4 regions of the Gracilibacillus saliphilus genome follow, and region 4 is predicted to be linked to each of the others. Evidence: riboswitches for the same ligand, from Rfam matches in the RefSeq annotation. Region 4 holds a riboswitch; each other region holds the start of a gene.
The links. Region 4 has a riboswitch for thiamine pyrophosphate ahead of thiW (energy coupling factor transporter S component ThiW). Riboswitches for the same ligand answer to the same signal wherever they lie in the genome.
Positions count from the first base shown of each region.

Region 1: linked by a shared signal. The riboswitch ahead of tenI (thiazole tautomerase TenI) and the one ahead of thiW (energy coupling factor transporter S component ThiW) in region 4 are both predicted to bind thiamine pyrophosphate.
Region 2: linked by a shared signal. The riboswitch ahead of GHT08_RS13500 (ECF transporter S component) and the one ahead of thiW (energy coupling factor transporter S component ThiW) in region 4 are both predicted to bind thiamine pyrophosphate.
Region 3: linked by a shared signal. The riboswitch ahead of GHT08_RS13280 (ABC transporter substrate-binding protein) and the one ahead of thiW (energy coupling factor transporter S component ThiW) in region 4 are both predicted to bind thiamine pyrophosphate.

Region 1 is NZ_WJEB01000038.1:27,669-35,752, reverse strand. Features, by position in the region: gene GHT08_RS18840 (ABC transporter ATP-binding protein) at 234-980, shown strand; gene GHT08_RS18835 (ABC transporter permease) at 973-2,190, shown strand; gene GHT08_RS22435 (TraB/GumN family protein) at 2,391-3,035, shown strand; gene GHT08_RS18825 (TraB/GumN family protein) at 2,998-3,618, shown strand; gene GHT08_RS18820 (M20 metallopeptidase family protein) at 3,865-5,031, opposite strand; gene GHT08_RS18815 (ferritin-like domain-containing protein) at 5,179-5,622, opposite strand; TPP riboswitch at 5,764-5,860, shown strand; gene tenI (thiazole tautomerase TenI) at 5,950-6,567, shown strand; gene thiO (glycine oxidase ThiO) at 6,560-7,672, shown strand; gene thiS (sulfur carrier protein ThiS) at 7,702-7,905, shown strand; gene GHT08_RS18795 (thiazole synthase) at 7,912-8,084, shown strand, end outside.
Region 2 is NZ_WJEB01000020.1:19,699-27,782, forward strand. Features, by position in the region: gene GHT08_RS13475 (alpha/beta hydrolase) at 1-684, shown strand, start outside; gene GHT08_RS13480 (hypothetical protein) at 684-833, shown strand; gene GHT08_RS13485 (YaiI/YqxD family protein) at 830-1,273, opposite strand; gene GHT08_RS13490 (M20 family metallopeptidase) at 1,380-2,516, shown strand; gene dapA (4-hydroxy-tetrahydrodipicolinate synthase) at 2,899-3,789, opposite strand; lysine riboswitch at 3,927-4,109, opposite strand; TPP riboswitch at 4,260-4,366, shown strand; gene GHT08_RS13500 (ECF transporter S component) at 4,535-5,125, shown strand; gene GHT08_RS13505 (ABC transporter ATP-binding protein) at 5,132-6,586, shown strand; gene GHT08_RS13510 (energy-coupling factor transporter transmembrane component T family protein) at 6,576-7,370, shown strand; gene GHT08_RS13515 (hypothetical protein) at 7,527-8,084, shown strand, end outside.
Region 3 is NZ_WJEB01000019.1:103,601-111,684, forward strand. Features, by position in the region: gene GHT08_RS13260 (TatD family hydrolase) at 1-189, opposite strand, end outside; gene GHT08_RS13265 (ABC transporter ATP-binding protein) at 182-925, opposite strand; gene GHT08_RS13270 (ABC transporter permease) at 922-1,680, opposite strand; gene GHT08_RS13275 (thiamine-binding protein) at 1,824-2,117, opposite strand; gene GHT08_RS13280 (ABC transporter substrate-binding protein) at 2,131-3,105, opposite strand; TPP riboswitch at 3,186-3,295, opposite strand; gene wrbA (NAD(P)H:quinone oxidoreductase) at 3,396-3,995, opposite strand; gene GHT08_RS13290 (DUF3221 domain-containing protein) at 4,152-5,129, opposite strand; gene arsC (arsenate reductase (thioredoxin)) at 5,226-5,645, opposite strand; gene GHT08_RS13300 (arsenic transporter) at 5,665-6,960, opposite strand; gene GHT08_RS13305 (ArsR/SmtB family transcription factor) at 6,977-7,324, opposite strand; gene GHT08_RS13310 (hypothetical protein) at 7,424-7,966, opposite strand; gene GHT08_RS13315 (SCO family protein) at 7,966-8,084, opposite strand, start outside.
Region 4 is NZ_WJEB01000002.1:146,960-155,043, reverse strand. Features, by position in the region: gene GHT08_RS04965 (sensor histidine kinase) at 1-1,076, opposite strand, end outside; gene GHT08_RS04960 (DeoR/GlpR family DNA-binding transcription regulator) at 1,231-2,001, opposite strand; gene GHT08_RS04955 (L-rhamnose mutarotase) at 2,078-2,392, opposite strand; gene GHT08_RS04950 (Cof-type HAD-IIB family hydrolase) at 2,671-3,531, opposite strand; gene GHT08_RS04945 (ring-cleaving dioxygenase) at 3,622-4,596, opposite strand; TPP riboswitch at 4,716-4,830, shown strand; gene thiW (energy coupling factor transporter S component ThiW) at 4,910-5,410, shown strand; gene GHT08_RS04935 (indolepyruvate ferredoxin oxidoreductase subunit alpha) at 5,510-5,749, opposite strand; gene GHT08_RS04930 (aldo/keto reductase) at 6,137-6,976, opposite strand; gene helD (RNA polymerase recycling motor HelD) at 7,621-8,084, opposite strand, start outside.

The DNA.
Region 1 (8,084 bases), on a different contig from region 4:
GGAATTTTAACTTTAACCTTGAACCGGGGAAGATTCTTTTCGGATAAAGTATGTGATAATCAAATTTAGAAACAATGATTTTTAATTGTTGAAAGGATCGATATAACACTTTTTCTTTACCCCTTCCTTCATAGCTTGTACCGTTTTTTTTTCTTTATACAAATAAAATTTGGTATAATGATTAGGAAATGGAAATACATATAAGGAAGTGAAAAGGAAAGGACGTTGAATAGATGGAGCCTTTATTACATATAAAAGATCTTGAAGGTGGATACACACATAAAAATGTACTGCATGGTATTTCATTTGATGTGAAACCAAATGAAATTGTTGGATTGATCGGATTAAACGGAGCGGGAAAAAGTACGACGATAAAGCATGTAATTGGCTTAATGCAAGCTAAAAAAGGAACTGTCTCGATTAAAGGGAAGACATTCCAGGAAGAACCAGAAAGCTACAGGCAACATTTTTCTTATATTCCGGAAATGCCTGTTTTATATGATGAATTAACATTAGAAGAACACTTGCGTTTAACTGCTATGGCATATGATATACCAGAAGAGGTTTATCAGGCCCGTGTCACACCTTTGTTAAGAGAGTTTCGCTTAGACAAGAAGTTGAAATTGTTTCCGATCCATTTTTCTAAAGGGATGAGACAAAAAGTGATGATTATGTGTGCATTTTTGGTTGAGCCTGATTTATATATTGTGGACGAGCCTTTTGTCGGATTAGATCCACTTGGGATTCAATCCTATCTACAATTAATGAACCAGATGAAAGAGCAAGGTGCTGGTGTATTAATGTCGACACATATTTTAGCAACCGCAGAACGTTATTGTGACCGTTTTGTTATTTTACATGATGGTATCATTCGGGCAAAAGGGACGTTGGAGGAATTAAGAAAGTCCTTTGACCGTCCACAAGCTACGTTAGATGACCTGTATATTCAATTAACGAAGGAAGCCGATCAATATGCTTAATTCCCATCAGTTATTTGTTGAACGTTTGTCTGCACATATGAAGGAGTTAAGCAGATATTTGCGTTATATACTGACAGAACATCTTGCGATTGCCATGGTGTTTATTGTCGGTGCTCTGTCTGTTTATTATCAGCAGTTTTTAGAGAACATTCCTGATTACTTTCCGTCTACTTGGGTGATTGCAATCGTGTTAGGTGTGGTCACTGCACACAGCCCGATTCAAACATTGTTGAAAAGGGCAGATATCGTCTTTTTGATTCCTGCTGAATCACAACTTTCCGGATATTTCGTTCGAGCTTTACTCTATAGTTTTGTCTCACAGCTTTACTTATTCGTATTAGCAATCGCTGCTGTTGCACCATTATATATGACTGTTTTTCCTGAAAACTCGTCATTTGGTCTATTGTTTATTGTATTGCTGGTGATAAAAGTTTGGAGTCTAGTGGCGAATTGGTGGATGTTACGTGTGCGGGATAAGAACTTTAGGATGATGGACAAGGTTGTAAGGTTTGCGTTGATTATAACGTTAGTTTATTTCTTTCTTGTCCAAGAGATGATCTTTTTAGCTGTGATTACTGCGTTACTTATCGTTCTTTTTGTTACGAACTATCAGACAGCTAGAAAACAGCGTGCATTAAATTGGGACTTGTTAATAGAAAGTGATTATATGCGGATGCGTTCTTTTTATAAGTTAGCCAATATGTTTACGGAAGTGCCACATATGGAAATGCCAGTAAAAAAACGTCACTGGCTTGCACGCTTGTTGACTGATTCGATCCCTTTCCAACAGATACAGGCATATCCTTATTTGTATCGCTTAACAACCATTAGAAGTGGAGAATATTTAGGTATATATGTAAGGTTGCTTGTCATTGGTGGTTTACTGATTTATTTCGTTCCCAATCCATGGCTGAAACTTATTTTTGCTTTATTATTTATGTATATGATCTTTTTGCAGGTGATCCCGTTATGGAAACACCATGCAACATTAGTATGGTTAGATCTGTATCCAATTGGAATTAGTGAACGGGAACAAGCTTTTATTAAATGGATGCAGCAGCTAATGATATTTGCAGGTGTAATATTTGTCCTATTGCTTATTGTAATAGGGGAATGGTTAATGGGAGGAGTAATGGCACTTGCTACTTTGTTATTTAGTGGTATGGTGATTCCGAACTATTTTCAGAAAAAAATGGCTCAAAAAAAATAAAATGGATCAGACACTCCATAGGTCTAACTTATGGAGTGTTTTTTATGTGAAGTTTGGGAAAGAGTTGAATTTATTTCTGTTATCATATATACTGTTTTAGGTAAAAAATACCAAATATCAATCACATTTCGTCTTTGCTAAAAGAGGAAAAAATAAATGAGTGTAGACAAAGGTTTTAGCAGAGAAAGGGGATATTTCATTTGCAAAATATTAAAAAGATAATATTATTACTAATTATTCCATTGGCTCTGATCGGTTGTAATCAAGAGTCAATAAACTTTGAAGATGCTAACTTAGAAGCAGCGGTTGAAGCAGAGTTAGGTGATTCATTCTCAGAAGAAGAAGCAGAGAATGTGACGGAATTAAATTTAACAGACGCCGACATTTCCAATTTGGAAGGTTTGCAGCAGTTTTCTTCTTTGGAATCCATTTCGTTGCAAGATAATCAAGTGGAAGATTTTTCGGTATTACAAGAGTTAGAACAGTTAGAGTTTGTAAATGTAGTAGGTAATCCTTTGGAGGCAGGTCAAGATCAATTAGATGAGCTCGCGGATGAAGGTATTGAGGTTATCCAAACGGTTGGCAGAGCAGATGGCCCAGGTGGATTCTTGTGGAAAGTGGAAGATGAAAATACGGAAGTATATTTACAAGGAACGATTCATGCAGGTGTAGCAGATTTTTATCCTTTGCATGAAGAAATAGAAAAGGCGTATTTAAAAGCGGATGTGGTTGTTCCTGAGGTTGATATAACGAATGTTGATCAATCGGAAATGCAACAAATAAATATGTCGTTAGGGACTTATCAAGATGGTTCGACAGTCAAAGATCATATTTCAGTCAGGTGATGTCTATTCAGATATGGAAGAGACGCTAAGTCAGTTTGGTATCCCGATAGAAGCGGTTGAATTTTACAAACCATGGATATTAGCAAATACGATTCAGCAGCTCATGACACAACAGTTAGGCTATACCCAAGGGGTTGATCAATATTTTCTGAATAAAGCAGCGGATGATGGCAAAGAAATAATTGATCTAGAAACCGCAGAAGAGCAACTGGAAATCTTTGCAGATACATCTGAAGAATATCAAGAGGCAATGTTGGCATCTTCCTTAGTAACTGTGATTGAGTATCAACAGCAAATGGAGAAACTGTTTGAAACGTATGAGCAAGGTGATGAAGAAGAATTGCTTGAAGTATTGTCTGAAGAAGAGGGTAGTTCTTCGGAAATGCAAGAAGAAAACGAAGCATTTATGAAAGCAATCAATGATGACAGAAATCAGAATATGGCAGAGCAAATCGTTCGCTTTCTAGAAGAGGATGAAGCAGATACATATTTTGTGATGGTAGGTAGTCTTCATTTATTACAAGAGCCTCATATTCGTTCGATTTTGGAGGAAGAAGGATACACAGCCGAACGGATTCACTAAGTAAATAAGGATCGATACCACCTTTCTTGAATATCAAGTTCTGCTCCTTGGATAACGCGTGCTCTTCCGTGGATATTAAGCTCTGCTCCTTGGATAACCCATGTTCTTCCTAGGATATTTGCCTTTATCCACGGAGGAATGATATTTTTCCAAGGAACAGCAACAATTATCTAAACTAAAAACGTGAGCATCAAAAATAAAATGATGGTCACGTTTTGTTGTAACTTGAAAAACTTCTTTATTAACTTATTCATTTACATTCAACGTAGCAGCTATTAATGTTTTGGCTGCTATTTTCATTGCTCGCTCATCAAAGTTAAACAGAGGGTGATGGTGTGGCACGAAGCCATTTTCGATTTGGGCTCCTGTAAAGAAATAAGCACCAGGTTTTTCTTCTAAATAGTAGGCAAAGTCTTCACCTGTCATACTAGGTACAATCATTTCAGCCTTCTCTACTTCTTTCACTTGTTCGGCAGCAGCTAATACTTTTTCAGCATGCTCGGCATGGTTGACAACGGGTCTATATCCGTAGGCATAATCAAAATCATAGGATACATCATAGCCAATACATGTGCCTTTTATCACTTTTTCGATTTCCTCTTTTATAAAATGTTGCACGTCCTGATTAAAGGTGCGTACCGTTCCATCAATCATCGCTACATCTGGAATAACATTGTACGCATCACCTGCATGAAATTGCCCGATCGATAGGACGACTGTTTCTAATGGATCAATCCGTCTTGAAACAATTTGCTGTAGATTCGTTACAAGTTGTGAACCGACTACAATCGGATCTTTCGTTTGGTGTGGCATTGCTCCATGGCCACCTTTTCCTTTTATTTCAATGGTGAAGTGATCTGCTGCTGCCATAAAGTTTCCTCTTGATGTCTGAACGATTCCATATGGGGTATTGGTCCAAAGGTGTGTACCGTAAACAACATCAACATTCTCCAGTACTCCTGCTTCAATCATCGGCTTAGCACCACCAGGGGCAAGCTCTTCTGCATGTTGATGGATAAACACAACGGTACCCGCCAGTTCATTTTGATATTTCTTAAGTACTTTAGCTACAGCAAGTAATGTCGTCGTGTGTCCGTCGTGTCCACAGGCATGCATCACACCGTCGTTTTTGGACTTATAAGGCAAATCTTTTTCATCTTGAATAGGTAGTGCATCAAAGTCCGCGCGCAATGCCACGGTTTTACCAGGTTTAGCTCCTTTTAAAGTGGCTACAACACCATTTCCACCGACATTTGCTTGATATGGAATATCTAATATTTTATATTGCTCCTGAATAAACGCAGCTGTTTTATATTCTTGAAAGGAAAGCTCAGGATATTGATGTAAAAACCTGCGCATTTCCACCATTTCATCGTACAAACCATCAATTTCCTCAAATAAAGTATCCCTCATATCCTCACCTCACAGAAGCTTTTCTTTCTATTATATCATAGATTACTAGCATTTCCTTTTTATAGGAATCAGGAAAAGGGACAAAAAAACAACCTCCTGGTTAGTGGAAGTTGTTTTTTCTATATATGAAAAAAAGGGGTTAACGAGTTATTGAAAGCTCTTATCTGACAAAAGTCGTTCTGTTTCTTCTTTATGGCTTGTTTCATCTGCAATAATATCTTCTAATTTCACAACAAGTTCGGTTAAACCAAGCTCATCTGCCTGTTGTTTTCTTTCTTCATAGCGCTCAATCGTTTCTGTTTCAGCTTTAAGTGTAGCTTCTAACATGGCTTGAACGTCTGTTAATTGTTCAACTTTTGCTGGTGTTGTAGTTGGTGTACCACCTAATGTTTTAATTTTGTCAGATAAGTATAAAGCATGTCCGATCTCATCATTTATTTCATCTTCAAAAAAAGGTTTTAAGAAAGAACGATATAATCCTGAAACAACAGATGCATGATACGTATACATGATTGTTGCCGCATATTCATTTGCTAAATCTTCATTTAATCCATCAATTAATGCTTGTAATTTTTCATCTTTTTGTGCCATTGCTTTCAACATCCTTTCTATTGATCATCTCTATTATATATCTACCCTTAAGTGAAAATGATTAAACATAAAAATGGAAAATTTTTTATTGGCGATTATGCCATACTATGTTATCCTTTTCATATAAGAAAAAATAATACGTAAGAACACTAGGGGAGCCATTTGGCTGAGACGAATCTTCGGACCCTTTGAACCTGATCTGGTTAACACCAGCGGAGGGAAGTGGTAGAAAAGCAACCAAATTGTAGCTTTTGATACATACCACTCGTCCATGCTGGATGGGTGGTTTTTCTATTTTCACTTCCTCTAAATAAAGGAGTAGAAACAATGCATGGAATACACCTTATTTCAAATGGGAGATTAACAGAACAACATTTGCAGCTTGTATCGGAACAGATTGCTCACATAAATTATATTCATCTACGAGAAAAGACCAAAACGGCGAAAGAAATCTTGGAAATGATTGATTTTTTGATAGAAGCTGGTGTTCCTGCTGAACGGATCATTATCAATGACCGTGTAGATGTAGCGTCGATAAAAAAATGCTGTGGCGTACAGCTTGCCTATCATAGTATTCCGGTTGCTGATGTGAAGCACTCCTTCCCGGCACTCCGTATCGGTAAGTCCGTCCATTCCTTGGAAGAAGCCATTACGGAAGAACATAATGGTGCAGATTTTCTAATCTATGGGCATATTTTTTCAAGTAACTCTAAACCTGGACTCGAACCAAGAGGCATTACCGCGTTAGCTGATGTCATCAAAAACGTTTCTATTCCTGTCATCGCAATTGGCGGGATTACGGAACAAAATATGAACCAAGTACAAGAGGTGGGGGCTAGTGGTGTTGCGATTATGTCAGGGGTATGGGATGCCGAAGATCCTACCGAAGCAATAAAGTGTTATCGTCAAGTGTTCGACGCGAGGAAGGAGGAACAGTGTGAATAAATTATATGATCAGATCATTGTTGGCGGTGGAGTAATGGGAGCTTCGATTGCCTATCAGTTAAGTAAAAGAGGTTACAAGGTGTTGCTGTTAGAAGAAAATAAAATTGCTGCAGAGGCATCCAGTGCAGCAGCTGGCATGCTCGGTGTGCAAATGGAGTTTGAGCAGGATTCACCGTTATTTCAATTTGCTAAAGAAAGCAGGGAATTATACCCTGATTTAGCGGAAGAACTGATGCAAGGAAGTGGTATGGACATTCAATTAATCGAAAAAGGTGCCTTAAAGCTTGTCTATCATCAAGATGAGCTGGATACGTTAAAACGAATTGCTAGCTTTCAAACAGAACAAGGAGCAGAGGCAAAGGTGATCTCACCAGGGAGTATCCCGGAAAAAGAAATGACAACCGATTTTTATGCAGCTCTTTATTGTCCAAGAGAAGGGCAAGTATCAGCTCCTCACGTAACGAATGGCTTTGCGAAGGCTGCTGAACATAAAGGTGCGGTCATAATGGAACAGACGAAGGTAGACGATCTCATCATCGAAAACGGTAAAGTGACAGGTGTGAAGACAGATAAAAAAACGTATACTGCTGACAGGATCATTATCACTTGTGGATTTAAGAGCTCACATTTTTCTCGGTACATGCAAGAACTCACACCTGTAAAAGGAGAATGTCTGTCTGTTGTGACAAAAAAGCCTCTGATTCAATCAACGATCTTTACAGAAGGCTGTTACCTTGTTCCGAAAAGAGGTAACCGGATCATTATTGGCGCCACATCGAAGCCAAATCAAACGGATAAAGAGGTGAAAGTAGCAAGTGTCCTGCATTTGTTATCACGTGCCAAACAGATACTCCCTGCATTAAACCAGGCAACGATAGAGAAGGTTTGGGCGGGTATACGTCCCTTAACGAAAGACGGTTTTCCTTATTTAGGCGAAGTACCAGATGTATCAGGATTATATGTTGCAACAGGACATTATCGTAATGGTATATTACTGGCGCCTAAAACTGCTTTATTTATGGCAGATATGATCGAAGGAAAATCAGTCGATCCAATCTATTTAGATACATTTTCCTTGAGAAGAGAAAGCCTTCTATCTGTTTAAAGTGAAGGCTCACAAAAGGAGGGTTGATTTTGGAGATTATCGTAAATGGTGATCCATTAGAAGTTAGTGAAGGGATCACCAATATTGAAGAGTTAATCCAAGAATTACGTTTGGAGAAGAAATCATTAATTGTCGAGCATAATCAAACCATTTTAAAAAAGGAAAAACATAAAGAAACGGCAATTTCAGAAGGTGACCGATTGGAAATTGTCCATTTTGTTGGAGGAGGATGAAAAATAATGCTACAAGTAGGTAATGATACCTTTCAATCACGATTATTTTTAGGAACAGGAAAATATCCAAACTATGATATCCAGAAACAGGCAGTAGATGTATCAGAAACAGAGGTACTGACTTTTTCGGTGCGTCGGATGAATATTTTTGATCCGGACCAACCCAATTTTCTCGAAAA
Region 2 (8,084 bases), on a different contig from region 4:
ACAGCACCGATCATCTTAGTTATACCAGGAGGAGGCTATGGTCATCGTGCTTATCATGAAGGGGAACCTGTCGCAAAGTGGTTAAATCAAAATGGATTTCATGCATGTGTATTAAGATACCAAGTTGCACCGATTTCACAACAAGAAACGATTGAACAGGCACAACAGGCTATCCAAACGATGAAAATCAAAAGAACTGATTGGGGATTGAATGATCAACATAAAATAGGGGTATTAGGTTTTTCTGCCGGTGGTCACCTTGCAGCGATAATAAGTAATCGTTACTTAGAATCAAAAGGTTATACATCAAGACCTGATTTCCAAATCCTATGTTATCCAGTGATTACCATGGACGAATTTACACATGAAGGTAGTAAAACAAATTTACTCGGTGAAAATCCAGATCAACAATTGATTGATCAGTATTCATGTGAGAAAATTGCACATGAAAATACTCCGCCCGCATTTATCTGGTCTACTGCAAATGATCAATCGGTGTTATCAGTAAATAGCTTAAAATATGCAGAGGTATTGCAACACTATCAAATCCCTTATGAGTTACATATTTATCAAGACGGCAGACATGGTTTGGGTCTTGCTGATGAACATCCTAATACAGTAGATTGGAAACAAGCTTGTACTCGTTGGCTAAGTGCTTATATAACAGAAGGTGAGGAAGACTAATGGCAAAAAAGGTAAAAATGCTCGTGCAATCCACTTATAACAAGGAATTACTGCGAGCAGGTAAAGTATATGAAATCAATGATGAAACAGCAAAACGTTGGCAAATTAGCCGAATTGCTGAAATCATTGAAGAAGAGGAAAAAGATTAATATAGCTCCAATAGCTTTCGTAACTTCATGCGGAAGCTATTTTTTTGTTCATCGGTAAATTTCTTTGGGCCTTTCGTTCGTATACCAGCTTTTCTAGCTTTAGCATTTACATGTCGCTCTTGTAACATTTGGTTTATTTTATCCTTTGAATAAGTAAAACCAACATGATGCAAACAAAAGCAACCTTTCTCTAAACAAAGTGCTGCAAGCCCATAGTCCTGTGTAATGACGAGATCATTATGCTGAACCATTTGTACAATGCGGTAGTCAACTGCATCAGCTCCGTCATCTACATATTTTACTGTTACATGTTTAGGTGTATCTTGTAACGAAAAATGGCTGTAACTTTTTACTAGTATCACATCTATTACAAAACGCCTAGCCTCGTCTAAAATGATTTCAGTAACCGGACAAGCGTCTGCATCAACAAATATCTTCATAAAATACGCTCCATTCTAAAATATTAGTAGCCATGAATAGTATAGCAAAATCGACAAAGTTATAGTATGATTTTCATAATCAATATATAGAAAGTTAGGGAATGAGATGAAAAGTTATTTAAAAGAACAACAAGAGCATATGTTGAACATGTTAGAACAGTTAGTCAATATTGATAGTGGCTCCTACGATAAAGCTGGTGTCGATAAAGTAGGAGCAGTCATGAAACAAATATATCAACAAATTGATTTCGAAGTGGAAGAAGTGAAACAAGAAGAAGCAGGCAATCATTTAATTATTCGAAAAAAGAATGTGGATCCTTCAAAACAAACAATATTAATCCTTACACACATGGATACCGTTTTTGAAAAGGGAACAGCTAATGAAAGACCATTTCATATTAATGGGAATCGAGCATACGGACCTGGAGTAATCGATATGAAAGCAAGTCTTGTTTCAGTATATTATGCGATGAAAGCATTACTAGAACATAAGAAAGCGGCTGTCGAACAGGTGGAAATATTACTTACTAGTGATGAAGAAATCGGTTCTCCAAGCTCCAGAGCATTAATCGAGAAACATGCGCAAAATAAAAAATTTGCTTTAGTAATGGAACCTGCCCGAAAAAACGGAGCAATCGTCTCAGCAAGAAGAGGAAAAGGGCTTTATAAATTAGAAGTGATCGGAAAAGCAGCTCATTCTGGTATTGAACCGGAAAAGGGGAGAAGCGCAATCGAAGAGTTAGCGTATAAAATTATTCAATTATACGATATTACCGATGAAGAAGAAGGGATTCATGTCAATGTCGGATTAATAGAAGGTGGAACCTCTGTAAATACTGTTTCCGATCATGCAACAGCACAAATAGATGTGCGCTTTCGAACACAAGAACAAGCAGAAGAAATTAAAGAACAAATTGCTGCAATTATGGCTAATACAGAAGTAGATGGAACAAAAGTAAAAATCGAAGGTGATATTAATCGCCCACCGATGGAAAAAACGGAACAAACAGAAAAACTGCTTCGGATTATAAAACGAGTCGGGGACGAACTAGATATTTTTATCAAAGATACAGAAACAGGTGGTGGATCTGACGCTTCGTTCACATCAGCTTTAGGTATACCAACTGTTGATGGACTAGGACCCATCGGGGGAAGAGCCCATCGAGAAAGCGAATATCTGGAATTAGATTCATTTGTCCCTAGAACAATACTTTTAGCACACGTAATTGCCGAATTAGCATAAGAAAAACTGAGCAACAAACGCTCAGTCCTAAAAGCTAAAGATTTACCATTTCTCTAGCTTCCATTATGAAATACTTGAACAGCTTAACCGCCACTCCGGCTGCCCACTTCCCTTTCCGTGGGGTTTGCCCTTCAGCTAACTTTTGCGAGCAAAACCCACTCGAAAAAGTGGATCTTCAGGTCAAACCATTCCCACAGGAGTGGAAGTGTGCGGGCTTCGCTAAGATCTGCTCTACAACGCTAGCATGAGGTAACGTGGTTGTTTTTACTCATAAATAGCAATTTCTAACCCATTGTAAAAATGTGCCACCAATGGTTTAATGTTTTCTTTATATGAAAAAAATGAAAACAGTTCACTTTATAGTTAGTGAACTGTTTTTATATTAACCAGCATAATAATTTTCTTGAAGGAAATGTAAATGGTGTCTTAATATTTGCATTTCTTCTTCGTTTAATGGTACTAATGGTAAACGGACATTTCCTACGTCTATACCATTCAACCCTAGAGCTGCCTTTACCGGTGTAGGACTTGGTGCCATAAACATCGTTTGCATAATTGGGAGTAAATATTGATGTAACTCCTGCGCTCTCCAGAAATCGCCATTTTGACAAGCAGCAACCATTTCATTCATTTCGTTACCAATGATATGTGAAGAGACTGATACAATTCCATTTGCACCAATGGCAACAGCAGGAAGTGTCAAATTATCATCACCACTGTATAGAGAGAAGTCCTGGTCTGTTTCTCGAATGATTTTGGTCATCACATCGAGGTTACCACTAGCTTCTTTTACAGAAACGATATTATCGATTTTAGCAAGTTCAATAATCGTTTCAGGATTCACATTTACACTAGTTCTACCCGGAATATTATACAACATCACTGGGAGTGTGGTAGATTCCGCAATGACTTTAAAGTGTTGATACAAGCCTTCCTGTGAAGGTTTATTGTAGTAGGGTGCAACAAGCATAACTCCATCTACACCAATCGTCTCCGCCTTTTTCGTCATTTCTATAGATTCACGAGTGTTGTTTGATCCTGTCCCTGCTATGACAGGTACGCGACCATTAACGACTTTAACCGTAAATTTAATGAGAGATAATTTCTCTTCTTTTGATAGTGTAGGAGATTCTCCAGTTGTTCCGGCAACAACTAGTGCATCAGTTCCATTTTGTAGTAAATAATTAATTAATCGTTCTGTTTTTCCATAATCAATCTCTCCATTTTGATCAAAGGGAGTTACCATCGCTGTTAATACACGTCCAAAGTTCATGATATATCCACCTCTATTCAAAGATTTAAAACAATTTGACTAGTTCCATTGAATAGAGGGTATCTCATCACCAATTGAAAATAAAAAGATGCAACAATGAGGGCATTGTTGCATCTGGAATTCAAATTGGATTCGATGCGTGAGATAGCCCTCCATATAGTGTGGCACTATATGACAGCCCTGCATTTATTCAATGAAGGACCAGTAAAATAAGCTGATGCATACTTATTTTACTTCGGCAAATTCCCCTTTCGATAGCTTTCTCAGGCAACACCAGCCTCCCACTATGTACTAATGGTTTTTGCACCTCTATTCTCACTTCAATAAAAATTGAAGCAAAATATTTAATTGTTTTACGTTGTTACCAACTATATCAAAAAATATCGATTCATGCAATCTGATTTTCAAAAAAATTTTCTTGACAATATGGAAAAATTTGATATGATGAAGTCGAATTAAATATTATCAACACATTCCACTAGGGGTGTCTTTTAAAGACTGAGATTAAAGTGCTACTTTAAGACCCTTAGAACCTGATCTGGCTTATACCAGCGTAGGGAAGTGGCTAGTATCTAATATATTGCAATACTTTTTATATGGATAAGTATAGCCACTATCTCTACGTATGTATGGATAGTGGCTTTTTGTGTTTGGAGGAGGGTTTTGCTGTAACTAAGTGAGTGATCAAGAACGGGTAAGACTAGACGAATACTTATTCTTAATTTAAAAAAGGAGATGGATGTAGATGAGAAAAACATTAACTTTGACTGATATTTTAATAACAATTGTTATTGCCTTTATTTTTAGTGTTATCTACAAACTGTGGGGTCCATTATACAGCTTTGTAGGGATACTTGGTTTACATGTGGATCAGTTAATATACGGTATGTGGTTTATGGCTGCAACAGTAGCTTTTCTGATTATTCGCAAGCCGGGTATTGCTTTATTAGCAGAACTCGCAGCTGCTCAAGGAGAGTTTTTATTTGGTGGACAATGGGGTATATCACTCCTTTTATATGGTCTTATACAGGGATTAGGCTGTGAACTAATCTTTGCTATGTATCGATATAAGAGTTATCGTCTGTATGTTACTTGTCTAGCAGCAATAGGCGCTGCGATAGGATCACTATTATTAGATGTTTTTTATGGTTATATCGATTCATTAGCATTATGGAATCTTACATTATTGATCGTTGCCAGATTAGTAGGATCGATATTGATTACGGGTGTATTTGCTTATTACTTGGTAGAAGCATTGGACAAAACAGGTGTCACAAAGGCAATCCGTCCAGTAACTAATGATGATTATCAAAGACTCGAAGATGAGATGAGGTAAATTGGCATGCTTGAAGTGAAAAATTTACGAGCTAAATATCCAAATGAAACATCATTATTATTTAAAGATGTTTCACTATCCATTCAACAAGGTGAGAAAGTATTGCTTGTCGGTCCATCAGGATCGGGAAAGTCCACCTTACTTCAGATATTGGCTGGCTTAATACCTGACGTGATAGAAGTACCTATTAAAGCTGATAAACGGAAGATTTCAGAATCGTATGGAATGGTTTTTCAGGATCCAGATGCCCAGTTTTGTATGCCTTATGTAGATGAGGAGATTGCTTTTGTACTAGAAAATAGAAACATACCTCAGCAAAATATGGCTTCCTTAATTAGCCAATACCTAGATCAGGTTGGTTTACAATTAGCGGATCAACACGTTTCTATCCAACAATTATCAGGCGGTATGAAACAACGGCTTGCGATAGCATCGGTATTAGCCTTGGAACCTGAAGTGTTGTTCTTAGATGAACCAACTGCTATGCTGGATCAGGTTGGCACGAAACAAGTTTGGGATACCTTGAAGGAAGTTTCAGAAGATAAGACAGTTGTGATTGTAGAACATAAAATTGACCATGTTTTACCCTTAGTTGATCGGGTCATTATTTTAGATGAAATAGGTGCTATAGTGGCTGATGGTGAACCGAACGATATCTTCAATCGATTCCGAAGTAAGTTGTATCAATATGGAATATGGTATCCAAACATTTGGGATGACTATGCCCGGCAACTTCCTAATTATGCCCAATATGATAACATGCATCAACCGATTATAACCATGGATTCCTTTCATGGTTACTACCAAAAACAAATAAAAATGCATGTTAACGATGCAGTGATTCATCGAGGTGACTGGCTAGCGATAACTGGTGAAAATGGTTCAGGTAAAAGTACGTTGATGCTTGCAATAATGCAATTGATTAAAACATCAGGAGAGATTAACTATTTTTTATCAGATAATATTAACACATGTGATTATCGGAAGATGGGGTATGTGTTCCAAAATCCTGAACTGCAATTTATCACGAATAGTGTTTATGCCGAACTAGAGCACTCTTTGAAAAATAGTGAGGCTCACCCAGAAGAGTTTGCTGATAGGATAGAAGCACATTTAAAAAGATATAACTTATATCATGTTAAAGACCACCATCCCTATCAATTATCTATTGGTCAAAAGAAACGATTAAGTGTAGCAACCGCTACCATTGCAGATGTTGATATTCTACTTTTGGATGAACCGACCTTTGGTCAAGATGCCAAAAACACTTTTCAAATGCTTGAACTTTTTGAAGAATGCCGAAAAAATGGCATCACGATTGTGATGGTTACCCATCAGCCTGAAATAGTTGAATTATATGCAACGAAGGAATGGCGAATAAAAGATGGGGAACTTATGGAAATCTTAGATCTTTCCAGAGTGCAAGAAAATATCTTGAAGGATGATATGTATGTCTATTAGTATTAGTTACCAACCAACCTGGTTACATCAGATAAATCCTAGTTTTAAATTATTGACATTAACTGCTCTATTTATTGGATTGTTGTTTGTCCATAATCCTAACTTTTTGTTGTATATGATTACTGGAATTGTTGTACTTTATCTTTTTGGTACCGGACATCGTTGGAAAGTTATCGGGTTATTAGCTATTCCATTAGCGATTATTTTTCTTTCCTCCTCTACAACGATGATCTTTTTTGGGGAGGGGGAACAAACGTGGTTTAAGTTCGGTCTCATACATATCACAGAGGAGAGCTTTTATCGTGGCATTCACTTAGGATTAAGAAGTATGGTTTTTGGCCTTTTAAGTTTACTATTCGCTTTGACGACTAGACCCGTAAATTTATTTTACTCCACGATGCAGCAATTGAAGTTAAAGCCGAAGTATGCTTATAGTTTTATGGCGGCAATCCGTATGTTACCGATCATTGTGGAAGAATTCCAAACATTACGTCAAGCGTTAAAGGTGAGAGGTGTCCAATATTCAAAGGGGATTAAAGGGATGTACGAAAAAGTAAAATTATATGCCATTCCTTTATTAGCCCAAAGTATTCGACGAGCACATCGAATTGCCGTATCTATGGAGGCGAAACAATTCTCGAAAAATAATAAGCGAACTTTTTATTATCATTTAGGTTATACGAATAAAGATTTGTTATTTTTCCTCATCTTAGTTGTTTGGTTAATTTTTTCGTATGTTTGCAGTAACCAATTTACAGTATTTCCAGTTGAATATGTACGGTAAAAGGATTAACAATGAGGGTATAAATCAGTCTAATAAACATGGTTTATGCCTTTTTCTTTATCATAAAAGGGATGAGCCGATATAAATGAAGAAGTTTAAAAAGATGGCGCTTTTTTTACATATCAAACGTTTATAGTGAGGAGAGGAGAGACTACTATGATTAATACGAAGTGTCCTATCTGTAGAGGTAATGTAGAAGAACAAGTTTCAGAAACGATAGAACTCATGAATAATCATAAGATTTATCTTGATGCTGACTTTGTCTATGTATGTGATAATCAATGTGGGTTCATTCAAAAGAACATGACTTATCCTATGGTTATTGCAAAGCAGGATTCAGAAATATTTTTAGTTGCACTTGATAGTGATAATGGGAGAGTTGTAGATAAAGCCCAAAATGTATGTTTTCCAGTGATGAACATTGACTCGATATTAGCACGCGGATATTGGGAAGCATATGTTGGTTCCGTGGATGGTTTATCATTATTGCGAGAAGCTCGCGACAGCCGATCTGGTTATATAGAGGAGCCAAAGTTATTTGATTTTGCAACAAGTGAACTTTCACAAGACGCTTTTTTGTGTTGGTTGTTTGAGCATGCTAGGAAAGAAAGTGCAGAAACAGCAGGACAGATAGCACAAGACATATTAAATAATATCTTTCATCAATTTCAAAAATTAAACCAAACCTTTACCGAAAGTTTTGAAGATTATTAT
Region 3 (8,084 bases), on a different contig from region 4:
GAGTGGTTGTTCTGGATGCCAGCCAAACGCCGGATAGACAGTTGGATATTGCTCCGCTAATTCCAAAACTTTTTCACAGCTTGTAAGATTACTGGATACTGCAATCATCCCAGCAACGTCTAACGTATCCATCATCTTTTTTTGCTCAGCAGGCTGATACCAATCCAAATGGATATGTGCATCAATCATTTAACACACCTCGTAATGTTTGATAAATTTCCTTCTTCTTTTCAAGGAATTCCTGCGTTAAAGTCAACTCTTCATTTCTCGGACGTTTGAAATCAATCGTAAATTCCTTGATGACATTGGCAGGCTTAGAACCCAATACAAGAATTCGATCTGATAAAAAAATCGCTTCCTCAATATTATGGGTAACAAATAAAACAGACGGTCTTTCTTGTTCCCAGATAGTTAATAACCACTTTTGCATTTCTAACCTTGTGAACTCATCTAATGCCGAAAAAGGTTCATCTAAACAGATAAAAGATTGTGGACTTAAAAGACTTCGAACAAATGCAACACGCTGGCGCATTCCACCAGATAATTCGTGGGGATATGCGTTGGCATACTCTCTTAACCCGGCCCGTTCCAACATTTCTAGCGCTTTTTGTTTATCAGGTTTTTGATGTAATTCCACACTTAACACAACATTTTCTAGAACGGTACGCCATGGAAAAAGCGAAGGTGTTTGTGGCATATAGCTTATCGATCCTTTTTTACCATTGATTGCCTCATTATCTAAACGAATTGTGCCATGATCGGCTTGATAGAGCCCGCCAATCAAGTGAAAAATAGTACTTTTTCCACTGCCAGATGGTCCGAGTAAGGAAACGAATTCACCATCGTTCACGTGTAAATCTAAGTGATCAAGAATAGTTAGTTCACCAAAGCTTTTTGAAATATTTTCTAGTTCTAGCGTACTCATGACTGTTCCCCCTTACCCGGATGCCATTTTAAAATGATTTTTTCTGCAGCAATGATAATAGCGAAAAAAATCAGGCATAAGATCATAATAAATAAAATCGCTACAAAAACTCGATCAGTACGGAATGATGATGAGGCTAGCGTCATGTATACACCAATTCCTTTGTTAGCACCTAACCATTCCGAGATGACAGCTCCCATAACACTATAGGTAGCGGAAATTTTTAGTCCGGAAAACATTTGTGGAACTGCATGAGGCAGCTCCAGTTTTGTGAAAATTTGTTTCTTCGTTGCACCAGCCATTTTCATATAATGAATTAATTCCGGATTTGTATGTCTTAATCCATCGATTGTCGATACCGCAACCGGGAAGAAACATACTAATGTAATAATTAATAGTTTAGGTGTAACACCAAATCCAAACCAAATAACAAGTAAAGGTGCGAGTACAATAATCGGGATATTTTGCGACATAATCAGCAATGGATAGAGTGCTTCACGGATTTTAGGCATTAGATGAAGCATAATCGCAATGAGTAAACCTACACTTACACCAATGGCAAATCCGCTCACAGTTAAAAATACAGTTGATAAGATATGATGCTGATAATTACTCCAGCCATTAATCGCCTCTTGTATAATAACAGTAGGTGCAGGAAGAACCCAGGTCGGAATAGCTAATATCCGACTGGATAATTCCCATATAATTAAAATACCGACGATCAAACTGACTGGTAAAAAAGACTTTCTAAACATAGAGCATGCTCCTATTGGTTTACTGGACACTTTTTAATGTTTACTGGACACTTTTCGTGATTTATTGGACACTTTTGACCTTTTTCTGGACACTTTTTTTAATTTGCTGGACACTTTCCGGAATTTACTGGACACTTTTCCAATTAACGATACTTCTTCGTCAATTCACTCATGGAAGCTTGATGATCTTTTTGTGAATAGATCTTCACTTGCGAAATCACACTTGGGCAGTCTAACTCATGCATACGTTGATTCATTTTTTCGATAACAGTTAATAACTTTGCCAGTTCGCCCTCCATTGTTGTTTCTAATGGATGAACTTGATAGTAGACACCTGCTTGTTCGATAATCTTGATTGCTTCATCAACAAAAGGAATTGAATCTTCCCCATTAGGTGTCTTCGGAATGATTTGTACACTAACTAATGCTTCAGCCATTCATACCCCTCCATTATTCTGGTAAAAATTCGTTTGTATATGCTGCATCAACGTCTAGTTCGCGTTCTAATAGGTCATTTTCAAACATGAATTCTGCGTAATTGCTCCAGACTTCTTCTGATTGTTCGCCCCATCTATCCGCATCATCTTGGTATCTTGGTGATATCCATTCCTGACTGGCATGAACTAATTCTTCGTCTAAATCTGGTTGCGCTTCTATTAAAATGTCAGCTGCTTCTTCTGGATTGTCTATCGCATCCTGATAACCGCGATTAACTGCTGCCACGAATTTTTTGATTGTTTCTGGATTTTCTTCGATCATCTCTTCATTTGTGGTAATAACAGGTGTATAGTAGTCTAGTTTTTCTGAATAGTCTGTAAGATAAATCATATCAATTTCCTTACCTCGAAGTTCTGCTTCGATTCCAGTCCAGCCATAGTAAATCCAAGCAAAATCTACATCACGTTCAACTGCTGTGAAAAAGTCAGTATTGCCCATATTGACGATCTCGACATCTTCAACAGATGCATCTTCCTGTTTCATTAACGCATCAATAACTGCCGATTCAACAGGAGCACCCCAACCACCATACGTTTTTCCGGCAAAATCTACAGGAGATGTGATTTCTTTTTCCACTGGTGCGGCAAATCCGGAAGTATTGTGTTGGATTACTGCTGCAATCGATACGAGCGGAATATCTTGTGTGCGGGCTTCTGTTACTTGTTCTTGATAACTAATACCAAATTCTGCTTGACCTGAAGCTACAGTCTGATCTGCTCCTGCTTCTCCTGGCATAACGATCTCTACATCTAATCCTTCATCTGCGAAATATTCTTTTGATTGCGCAACATACAGTCCGGTATGATTAGTGTTAGGTGTCCAATCTAATACTAAGGTAACTTCTTCTAATTCTTCTGGTGTGCTTTCTTCATTCCCGCAACCTGCGAGTATAAACATACCTATTATGGCAAATAAAAATTTTTTCATGATGAATCCCCCTATTTTTTATCTTTTTAGCGGAACATATAAGAAAGCGCCCTAGACTTATAGCCTAGGGCGCATACAGATATCTCATCTCATATGTTCCCTACGCTGGTGCTAACCAGATCAGGTTCTAAGGGTCAGCATCTTACGGATACAGTCTCAACCGGCAACACCGGTCCCCCTACATTTCATATAATATTGCTAACTTCTACTTTGACATAATTCGTGTTTTTCTTCAAGTTTTGACCATTTAAAAAACGAACCTCTAATAAAAGAGATTCGTTTTTTAATTATTATCCATGAATTTTACTAGCTACTTCAACAACACGTTTTGCCTGATGTTTAACCGCATCTTGAACATTTTCTACCATAGAGCCGTCTTCCTGGCTTTGGGTAACACTTGTACCATATGGATTACCGCCAGCTGCAAATAGTGAATCATCGGAATATCCTGGAGGAACAATGATGGCACCCCAATGCATCATAGATGTATAAAGACTTAAAACAGTAGCTTCCTGTCCACCATGGGGATTAGAAGCTGAAGTCATCGCACTTACTACTTTGTTAACAGTCTTACCTGATGCCCATAGCCCACCTTGCGTGTCGATAAATTGCTTCATTTGAGAAGCAACATTTCCAAAACGAGTTGGCGTACTGAAGATGATAGCATCTGCCCATTCTAAGTCTTCCGTTGTTGCAACAGGAACATCTTTGGTTTCTTCCACGTGTTTTTGCCAGCCAGGATTTTGAGCAATCGCTTCTTTTGGTGCTGTTTCAGCAACTCTTACTACTCTTACTTCCGCTCCTGCTTCTTTTACTGCGTCTGCTGCCCAGTTTGCTAATTGATAGTTTATACCTGTAGAACTATAATAAACTACTGCTACTTTTACCATATTGATAAAACTCCTTTTCTTGTTAGATATTATTGGTTTGCCCCGTTTAATAAAATCTATGCATTTATCTCGGAATCGAGATATTAACAATTTACCATATGATTATCTCAGTTTCAAGATAAATGATTGAGAAAAACATGGTGTTATGCTCCATGTTTAATCAAACGTTAAGCCTGCCTCAACCAACGTATTATAACGGATCACATTTCCTACTTCCTGATAATCAAAATGAATGATTGCTTGTTTGCCATATAAAATAATTTCCCCTTCTGGAGCCATCATGGTCATCGCCATTACAGATTGTGGTGTACCCTCACGTATTTTTGTAATAATCTCCTCTTTTTCGGATTCTTCAGTTGTATCCAATACAACCTCATCACCTACGATCACCTTAACACGGTGATAGATGTCTTCAGGAACTATCATATCTTTAAAGGGGAGATTTGCTATCGCTAATACTCCAGTGTCGTTATCACAACCTGTCAATTCAAACATAATGTTTTGATCATCTGTTAAGTAATACTCTAATTGTTGACAGGATACTTCACTTATTGTTTCTACTTCAACAAAGTTATCTTGCGTCGCATCTTCTTTTACGGTATACTCTCCATTCTGAAAAATATAAGTATCAAACACAGAGCTACCTTCAACTGTAATGTTTACCCCTCGCATGGTGGCTTCCTCATTGTTTTCTGTTTTTTGAATAAATTGTTCCAAAGCGACTAAGTTTATCGTTTCATCAGGTGCAATGACCATATCATGTTCTTCATCAACGATCCGCTTTATGGCAATTGCACTACTTTGTCCTGGATAGGATTCTGCAACTGCACCATGGGTGACTTGAACTTTTTCGCCTCTCATAAGTGAATCAGCCATGCTATCTTCTATATTGTCGAGGCTGAAACTAATTGCATTCCCTGCTTCTTCATGCTGTTCTGGATGGAACTCAGAAATGGATGGATCTAATCGATTCTCGACAACTAATACACTATTGTCCCCTATGTTAGCGACATAACCTTCCATCACATTTTGCACATCATTATTTTCATCATCTTGCGATTTATTCCCGTTATCCAAATTTGTACCACAAGCAGTTACGAATAATATCGTGATAATACCGAGTACATATTTCAACACAATCGCCTCCCTTTTTCTATTAGTCGTTGCCCTTTGAAAAAGGTTACACTAAAAAAAAGAATGGACATTCAAACATCCATTCTTCATCTTCATTTATTCTCCTGTTTCGGCAAACTTTTTAATCCGTTTCCCAATCTCATCACGTACTCGACGGAAAACTTGCCACTTCTCTTCGTCTGTTCCTTCTGCTTTTGCCGGGTCATCAAATCCCCAGTGTTCATTACGGATACCAAACGGGATAACAGGACATTTATCTCGTGCATCACCACATAATGTCACAACCATATTTGAATTTCTTAGTATTTCCAAGTCAATTTTGTCAGAGGTTTGCTCAGAAATATCAATACCGACTTCATTCATCGCTTTGACTGCATTTGGGTTTAATCCATGTGCCTCAATTCCTGCACTGTAAACATTCCAGTCATCACCTAAAAAATTTTTTCCCCAACCTTCTGCCATTTGACTGCGACAAGAATTACCTGTACATAAAAAGTAAATGGTTTTTTTCGCCACTTTACATTCCTCCTAATAGTTAAAATAATAATAGTGTCAGATATAGACCCACTAGTGTAATAAATAAAATCGGGATCGTGAGAATAATCCCAGTCTTAAAATAAGTACCCCAGGAGATTTTTACACCTTTTTGGGATAGAACATGTAGCCATAAAAGCGTTGCTAATGAACCAATCGGAGTGATCTTTGGACCTAAGTCAGAACCAATCACATTCGCGTAGATCAATGCTTCACGTACTACACCAGATGTATTTGTTTCGGCAATCGCCAATGCATCAATCAGTACCGTAGGCATATTATTCATCACGGAAGATAATATTGCCGCTATAAAGCCCATAGCGACAGTAGCACTGAATAATCCTTGATCTGCACTCCATTGAATGAGATCTGCCAATACGTCGGTAAGCCCGGCATTACGAAGACCATAAACAACGACATACATACCAATAGAGAAGAAAACAATTTCCCATGGTGCTCCTTTAACTACTTCTGTCGTATTAACCGCTGCACTATTTCGTGCCATGATTAAGAAAAAGATAGCAACGATTCCAGCTATAATGGACACTGGAACAGCAATAAATTCACTAACAAAATAACCAACTAATAGTATCGCAAGAACATACCATGACAGATGAAACATTTTTATGTCTTTTAATGCGTCAGATGGCTGTTTTAAATGATCGAGCTGATATGTTTTCGGAATATTTTTCTTAAAGTATAAATATAATACCACTATTGTTGCTAAGATGGAGAATAAATTTGGAATGATCATTCTTGAAGCATATTCAACAAAACCAATTTCAAAGAAATCTGCTGAAACAATATTGACCAAGTTACTCACAACTAATGGCAATGAAGTCGTATCAGCAATAAATCCACTCGCCATGATAAAAGGAAAAACCATTTTTTCACTAAATTGCAGATTGCGTACCATCGCAAGTACTATCGGTGTTAATATCAAAGCAGCACCATCGTTAGCGAAAAAAGCAGCCACTAGTGCACCTAGCAAACTTATATAGACAAACATTTTAATACCGTGACCCTTTGCAAGGCGTGCCATATGTAAGGCAGCCCATTCAAAAAAGCCGATTTCATCCAGTATTAACGAAATAATGATAATTGCTACAAATGCAAGTGTTGCATTCCAGACGATTCCAGTTACTTCTAAGACATCCTGAAATCCGACGACTCCTACGAGCAACGCTAATACAGCCCCACCGATCGCTGACCAACCAATTGATAAATTTTTAGGTTGCCAGATCACTAGTACTAACGTTGCCAAAAAGATGATAATAGCTAAGATAACATCTAACAAAATATCCGTCCCCCTACTAACAACATGTAATTCTTGTTCCGTTTTTCTCTAATTCTATTAACTTGTCTTCCTGACTAGGTAGTTGTTCCAAAATAGACTTCATTAGCCCGAACCATTCACTTTCGTGATTTAAGGAATAAAATACCCATTGTCCTTTTCGTTCTTCTTTGATTAAGCCTACATCTCGTAATTTCCGCAAATGCTGACTGATTGATGGCTGGCTCATTTGAAAAATTTCAACGAACTCACAAACACAACAAGTCTGATTTTCGATTAATTTCATCATGGTAAGTCTTGTTTTATCCCCTAACACCTTAAAAATTGGTGCAACTTTTTCAATTTGAAATTCCGTTTTGGCAGTCATTTTCATCCCCCTTTTTCATTCGAATATAACTATATAACAATATGCTTATATGATCAACGCATAAAACCTATCTTTACAAAAAATTAATAAAGGAAGAGGCTATTTTGCCTCTTCCTCTAATCCTCTAATAAAAACAAGATACAATAGATAAAGGATCGAAACTAGTACAATGGAAAGGTACACTGCTCCAACTATTTGTTGTTCGTTAATCAAATAATTATTACAAATTTGCACAGGTGTTCCGAGATAAAGCCATGCCAATAAACCGAACATCGATACCAAATTGATATAAAGAAAGCTCTTGAATATTCCCCCTATTTTTCGCCAGCTATTTCTCCATAAAAACCCGAGAAGCGGGAGTGATACAAACTTCCAAACTTCTATTTCTATTTCTGTTAAAGCATCATCCAATGAACGGGGAAGCATCCAGAAAATCAACACCCCCACTGCAAGTAACATGCCAGCTACACCATTCTCGTTCCACTTTTTCAGAAAACGCCAATCACGATTGCCATGTAATAAAACACCAACTAATATGAGTAAAGGTAATTGCAGAAACATATGCAGAACCATTATTGATTCAAGACTTTCTCTAGTACCAGGGGCTAGTAAGAGGATAAAAAATAAGATGGCCAGTTTCATCATATCTCCCTCTCTAACCTTTCCACGATATATTCTGAAGCAGCCTTAATATCAGTATAATCTAGTACATTCTCTAAATATCCATGCTTATTAACAAAGTAAAAAGCTGAATTGTGGG
Region 4 (8,084 bases):
TCATACACCATTTGAACTAAATAGTTAGTTTCCTCTGCCAGCTGGTTATATGTTTGATTTAACTCATTAATTTCGTTGGTAGAGTTCATCACAGGGTTTTGAGCTAATACTCCCTCACCAGCTTGTCTCATTGTCTTTGTCAGCCTTGTAATAGGCCGGGTAATAAAAGTTGATAAAAAGAATGAGAAAATAAAGAAAATGAATAACCCAATGAATCCAGCAATCAAAATTCCTGCTTGTACCGTGGAAATTCCTGCCGTCAATTGATTAACAGGTGTCAATATATGCATCGACCATCCTGTTACATCTGATGTATCCTTCACTAACATATATTCTTGATCATCAATTATGATCGTTTCGTCTTCCGTCTCCATAATTTCATCTAAAGCGGTTCCATCGTAATTCGTCACAATAGGATTATTTTGGTTATCAACTAAAATCGAATAGTCATTCGATTCACCTTCTTGCTGATTAGCATTTAGTTGAAAATAGTTTCGGTTCACTCTTGCTATGATATAGCCACCATTGTCAAAATCGTCATCCATTAAATTAATTTTTCTACCTACTAAGAAATAATTATAATCTAATGGATCTTCCCCCATCCATATTAATTTGCCACCCGCTTCATTGGCTCGAATAATCCCTTGAGGATCAATACGGTCTAGTAATAAAGTTGAATCAATCGGGATAATACGTTGAAAATCGTTATTATATATTTCAATCGAGTAAATACCATCTGCGTTTGCTTGAATTAAATTGATTGTGCTCATTAAAGATTGCCTGTCATTAAAAGAAGTGATATCGCCTTCAGACTCCTGTAACAAAATTCCCTGCAGCTCTTCATTGGTTAACACCTGTTTGGTTACCATATTTAATTGTTCAAACAATGAGTCATATCTACCAGATGATTCCATGGCAGTTTGTCTTATTTGCTCTTCTGCATTACTTTGCAATAAACCTTCCACTAATACATACGTAATCGTACTTACAATAAATAGCACAATAAACATCACAACCAAATAAACTACCAATAACTGATTGCGCAGCGTATTCCACTTCTTTAAATAACTCCACATACTATCCACTCCATCAAAAAATCACTAGACTTTGTTTAACCATTATACTATGAAACGGTACTTAGGGACAGGATAAATGTCCTATTTCCTATAATATTTATGTTGTATATATTTGTCATTCTGCAAATATAAAAGCACTTCGTTAATCATACCATTAACGAAGTGCTTTTATAACTTCTAAGCCAATTTCCTGTAGACTATCTATATTCTGATCTGAAGAATTACTATCTGTAATTATCCGCTCTACCTTTGTTAAAGGAGAAACGTGTGCAAACGCCTGAAAATGAAATTTATGATGATCAGCCAAAATATATGTAGTGTCTGCTATTTCAATCATTTTTTGCTTGACTCGCGCTTGTTGTTCATTTGATTCGCTAATTCCTCTTTCGAAGTGAATTCCTTTACAGGATAAAAATGCTTTATTAACATGATATAAATCAAGTGAACGTTCTGCTAAAGGACCAACATAAGAAAGGGACCTGGCAAGTAACGTGCCTCCAGTTGAAATTACCGTAACCTTACTTTTTTTACTTAATTCCAACACAACATTAACAGAATTCGTTAGAACAGTAACCGGTATATTGGGTAAGTTTTTCGCAACATACCAGGCTGTCGTACTGGCATCTAGCAGGATTTTATCGGTTTCAACAATATGTTTTACCGCTTCCTGAGCAATCTCTTTTTTCTCTTCTACATACATTACTTCTCGTTCTTGAAAAGGTATTTCCGGTCCATCCTGAGAAGCTGCAATGCTGACTGCTCCTCCGTGACTCCGGGCTAATTTCTTTTCTTTTTCTAATTTTTCTAAGTCTCGACGAATCGTTTCATCCGTCACGGAAAAAAGATTGGCGAGTTCAGAAACTCTAATACTCTTCTTCTGATTAACGACTTCTACGATTCGCTGATGTCTTTCTGCAACTAACATCTAATTCTCCTACCTTCTCGTTCTTCAAACATGTCTATTATTGACTATAGGGAAATCTTGCTTGAAATTCAACTGATTAGTCAAGATGGAAGACTTCTTGATCAATTAAATACATTTTAGGATCCCCTTTTTCATCCATTGCCAATATATCGCTCATAAATGCTTGCCATTTTCGATTGGCTGGATTGGTTTCCAACTCTTTCATTGCACGGTGGTAATCATCCACTTCCATGTAAGCATACAACTTCGTACCATCCATGAATATACTATAATTGCTAATGCCTACTTCTTTCAATGCTTCCAATAATTCTGGGTGTACAGCTTGATGTCTTTTCTTATATTCCTCTTGTGAACCTTCCTTACACTCCATGATAAACATATAACGTGCCATTCATATCCTCCTTTAGTGTAACCGTATTCAATTATTGTTTATTTTTACTTGTATTTGTTTACCATTTTATCACAGAACAAAACAAATACAAACAAAAAATAAGAGACTTCTAGTCTTATGCAGTTATTAATACGAATTTATTGAGCGGACATTGAATCCCTTATTTGGCTCATTTCGGCCCTATTAGCACTATTTTCGATGAATAGCGGAACAAATGTCCGCACCCAACCCATATTTACTTGGAAGCACACGTTTTTGCAATGAAAAACACAAGCTGATTATAGCTTGTGTTGGAAGTAGTCTTTTAAAAAGTAATAAACGCCTTCTTTATCGTTTGTAAACTCTGTGATTTCCTTTACTAACGATTTAATTTGATCGGTCGCATTGAACATGGCCACCGGATAACCTACATATTTCATCATTGGGATATCGTTATTACTATCCCCGATAGCCATGGCATCTTCCGGGCTGAGCTGATAATGTTCCAACAATGCTTCAATTCCGGTTGCTTTGTTTACCCCTTCTACCATTACTTCTACGTTATGATGAGAAGAGGATGAAGTGGTAAAATTCGTTTCACTTTTCATCTTCTTCAGCTCTTCAATCCATACTTTCATTTTTTCATGGTCTTTTGTAAAGCAGTACATTTTCGCATACTTCTGTTCTGGTAAATGGTCATGCCAATGAATATCCTGCTCGATTGCGGCTTCTCTTTCCAGCCATTCATTGATTCCTACTTCATCAGGCTTGTCTCCGCTGATCATGGACTCCATATATCCTCGATCCGCTTTTAAGGAAAGTCGCTCCCCGTCATTGGGATGTACCTCATAATAAATACGGTGAGTTCTTGCAGATTCTATAACTTTATCCACAAGTTCTGTGGATAAGCTATGTTCTAACAGTTTTTCTCCAGCAACATATGTAATCATACCATTTGCTGTAACAAAGCCGTCCAATTCTAAGTCAGATGGTGCAGAGTCAAACACTTCATTATAAGAACGACCTGTCACGATAAACACTCGTATTCCTGTTTTTCTTATCTTTTGAATAATGTCGAGTGTGTTTTCCGTTAATTGATTGTAATTATTCAGCAATGTGCCATCCATATCTAAACAAATTGCTTTTGGTGAAAATGTCATGTTACGGTCCCCCTTTAAACTAGCCGATAACTAGTATAGCACATGAGCTATAAGCTCACCATCGACTAATACCGATGAATGAGCTTAGACTCACTTATCTATTTTTGTTTCTAAAGGAAGAAGATTGGCTTCGATTTCGTCGCGCTTATCTTCCAGAAATGGTGGCAGGGCAATGCTTTCCCCTAGGTGTTCAACTTTTTCATCTGTATCAAATCCTGGCCCATCTGTCGCTAGTTCAATCAATATACCATTAGGTTCACGAAAATATAACGATTGAAAATAATATCGATCGACAAGCCCTGAGTTTGGCAATCGTTCCTTAGTAATTCTCTTATGCCAGTGTTCAAGTTCTTGATAATCGGCTACACGAAATGCGACATGATGTACACTCCCCCTTCCAGGACGCTCCTTTTGTAATTCCGGGCGAACTTCGATATGCACTTCTGCACCTGTACCACCTTCGCCTGTTTCAAACACTTGTATGTTTGCTTGGTCATCAGAACTAGTGTAGGACCCTGCATCACGGAATCCAAGTACCCCTGATAAAATTCTTTTAGTTGGTGCTAAATCTGGGACAGTAAATCGAACAGGTCCCAATCCCGTAATACCATATTCCTTTGGTACTGAACTTTTATCCCATGGTTTACCTGCTGCTACCCCTTTGTTATTTTCGTCAGATACGAGAACAAGACGCTGTCCTTCATGATCTTGAAAAGGTAATATTTTACGCCCGAATTTTTCTCCAATTCCGTCGTGGACAACATCATTATCGTCCAAGCGATCTTCCCAGTAATGTAACGCCTCATCACTAGTAACCCTTAAAGAAGTATAAGATATACTATTATTACCTGGATACGTATGACCCGCATTCGTTATTTCAAAAAAGGTTAAATCTGTTCCAGGTCGTCCGATTTCATCTGCGTAAAATAAATGATACATACTTGGATCATCCTGATTTACTGTTTTTTTAACTAAGCGCAATCCTAAAACATCTGTATAAAAATGATAATTGTCTTTAGCACTAGCTGTAATAGCTGACACATGGTGAATTCCTTTAAGTTCCATAAGATGCCTCCTTCATTATTGTTAAAATCATTATAAACCTTTTACTATCTCGATTTCAAAGTAATGACATCTTGACAATTAGCTTTTTTTTGCTACAATCTTGGTAATTACATAAGTGTTATCACTACTAGGGGTGCTTGTTTTGTACAAGCTGAGAAAAAAGCATTTACAGCTTTTTAACTCTAAGAACCTGATCTGGTTTATACCAGCGGAGGGAAGTAGCTAAACTATTTGCATGGTATAGCCAGGTTCTGATTAGGAATCTGGTTTTTTTACTTAGTGATGCACTTTCTATTTTTATAGGAGGATTTGCATGAATCGTACGTTATTATTAACCACTATGGCTGTTTTTATTGCGATCGGTACATTAGGTTCCCAATTTTTATGGTTTCCAACCGGAATTGCCAAAGCATATCCTGTACAACATGCCGTTAATGTGATGGCAGCTGTAACTCTTGGTCCTGTTCCCGCTGTTATCATAGCTGTTACTATCGGGCTTTTACGTAATTTATTAGGAATAGGAACTTTGCTTGCATTTCCAGGTGGTATGATTGGAGCATTACTTGCTGGTTATTTATATCGATGGACGAGAAAAAGAGTCATGGCAGGATTAGGAGAAATAATCGGTACTGGTGTGATAGGTGCTTTACTATCTGTTCCATTTGCCAAATTATTGATGGGAAGTTCAGTTGGCGCTCTAGCATTTTTACCAGGATTCCTTGTTAGCAGTGTAACAGGAGCTATTATCGGTCTCTTGATTTTATCTAAAATAAAACATACTACTTTGATGCAACAACCCGTTTCGAGTAAGTAAGCAAAAGTGAAAATGGTTAACCGAGCTTTAAGATTCGTTACTTATAAGGTCGATCCATTAGAAAAAAGAAAGCGACCACTTCCAAAATGGTCGCTTTCTTTAATCTTTTGCAAAAAAGGCTTCTGCTTTTTCTAAATATAATTCTTGATCTGGAGTAAGATCATACTCCTCTTCAATTGCATCTACCGGACATACTGCTTTACATGCTCCACAATCGATACAAATATCTGGATCTATATAAAATTGATCTGGTCCTTCAACAATACAGTCTACCGGACACACTGTTGTACATTCGCCAGATTTTTCTGTTTCACATGGTTCTGTTATTACAAATGCCATCTTGCATCCTCCTAGATGTTTATCTATCTGTTATTTACGATACATCATGTTCGACTAAAATTGCAAGTGTCCGATAAGAAAAGCGCAAAGCGTCCGCTTAAAACAAGAGTGAATCTAACAATTAGAATAAGAGGTTTTCCGCGTAAGAAGTTAGCCTGTGATAGTCCCGTACCTCTTTTAAAGAGATAGCTTTTTTATTATGCAGTTGTTTATTGCGAAATGGGACTTGTTTATTGCGAAACATTGCTTCTTTATTGCGAAACACTGCTTCTTTATAATCAAAAAACGTTGATCAACCATTGCATTTTAAAAAATAGAAGAGTAAGTTCTCTCGTCCTCATTAAACAAGAACCCACTTCATTTAGAAACGGGTTCTTATTTTAAAAATTATCGCTTATTAAATTCGTCCGGGTCTGGACCGACACGCTCTTCTTTATTCATATCTTGAATTAATTTCATTTCCTCTTCTGTTAATTCAAAATCAAATACATCTGCATTATCTTGAATACGATGTTGTTTTACTGATTTCGGAATAGTCACAACCTCTTGTTGTAGATCCCACCGCAAAATAACTTGAGCTGTTGATTTACCATGACGTTTCGCAATATCTGTTAATGTTGGATCATCTAATATTTTCCCTTGTTTCAGTGGAGACCACGCCTCTAGCTGAATATTATGTTGTTTACAGAATTCATGTAAACTACGTTGTTGTAAATGTGGATGATATTCAACTTGGTTTACCATTGGTGCTACTTGAGCTTCACTGATCAAATCTTCTAAATGGTGCTCCTTAAAGTTACTTACACCGATCGCGCGGATTTTTCCATCGTTATATAATTTCTCCATCGCCTTCCAGGACTCTTTATATTTATTTAGTTCTGGAACTGGCCAATGAATTAAATATAAATCTAAATATTCCAGTCCCAATTTATTTAAACTTGTTTCGAAAGCTTGAAGAGTTTCTTCGTAACCTTGATCTCCATTCCAAAGCTTAGAAGTAATAAATAATTCTTCACGAGGAATACCAGAATCTTTGATTGCTTTTCCTACACCTTCTTCATTACCATAAACGGCTGCCGTATCAATACTTTTATAGCCGTGTTCTAGTGCCCACTTAACAGAATTATAAACTTCTTCTCCTTCTTCCACTAAGAAAACACCTAGACCAAACCATGGCATCTTTACACCATTATGTAGTGTAGTAGTTGCTTGCAAACTATTTACCATCTCAAATTCCTCCTTTGTTCATTGTCTATAATATCTTGCCACAATCTACAAAAAATGAAAAATGTTGTGCTCATAAGAAAAACCGGCAAATCCCGCCGGACCATTATTACTAAGGTAGTAATGATGAAATATTTGGACAGCTTGACCACCACTCCGGCTGCCCACTTCCCTTTCCGTGGGGTTTGCCCTTCAGCTAACTTTTTTGAGCAAAGCCCGCTCAAAAAAGTGGATCTTCAGGCCAAACAATTCCCACTGGAGTGAAAGCGGGCGGCCTTCGTTAAGTGCTGCTCTTCAAAACTAGCATGAAGTAACACAACTACTTTTATACTCACGGATAGCGATTTTCACTTTGTCCATTGTAAAAAAGTCAACCTATTACTTATCACAATAGTTGTTGCATCTCTCATAGCTGAGACTAATTACGGTGACTCCTGTGGGAATAGCTCGAGCCGAAAATCCACTTTGGAAAGTGATTTTTTTGCAAAGTTAGTTGAGGCCGTGCCCACGGAAAACAAAGTAATTAGTCGGAGCTTTGCAAATATACATCAAACATTTCAAAATAACTGCTTCGTTTAACACAGTTATTACACTTATTTTATACTTTCTTTACTTACAAGAATAGAACAGGGTGAATTTCTCGTGGTTCACCCTGTCCCTTTGTCCCAAATTTGATGGACTTTATAATGGCGATATTTCTGTTTAGGGATATTTTCGATAAAGTGAGTGGGCTTGCCGATTGTAAATAAAGCTAGTTGGTGCATCGCTCGCGTACAAGCTGTATAAAATAAGTTTCGTTCTAATTCATCATAAAAATTGTTATTAGATGCATCGGCAATGATAACCGCATCGAATTCAATTCCTTTAGCCAAGTAGGCAGGAATGACGACAATACCTTTTTCAAAAATGTGTGCTTCCTGTGTCATTAAATGAAGGTCGATACGATTTTTTAATCGCTCATATATGTCCACACATTCTTGCATCGTTTTTCCGATTAATGCAATGGTTTCATGGCCTTCTTGTTCATATTCGTTTATTTGATCGAGCACTTTCTCAATTAAAACATCACGTTGCTCCAATTCCATCACGACCGGTGTCTCTCCATCACGTT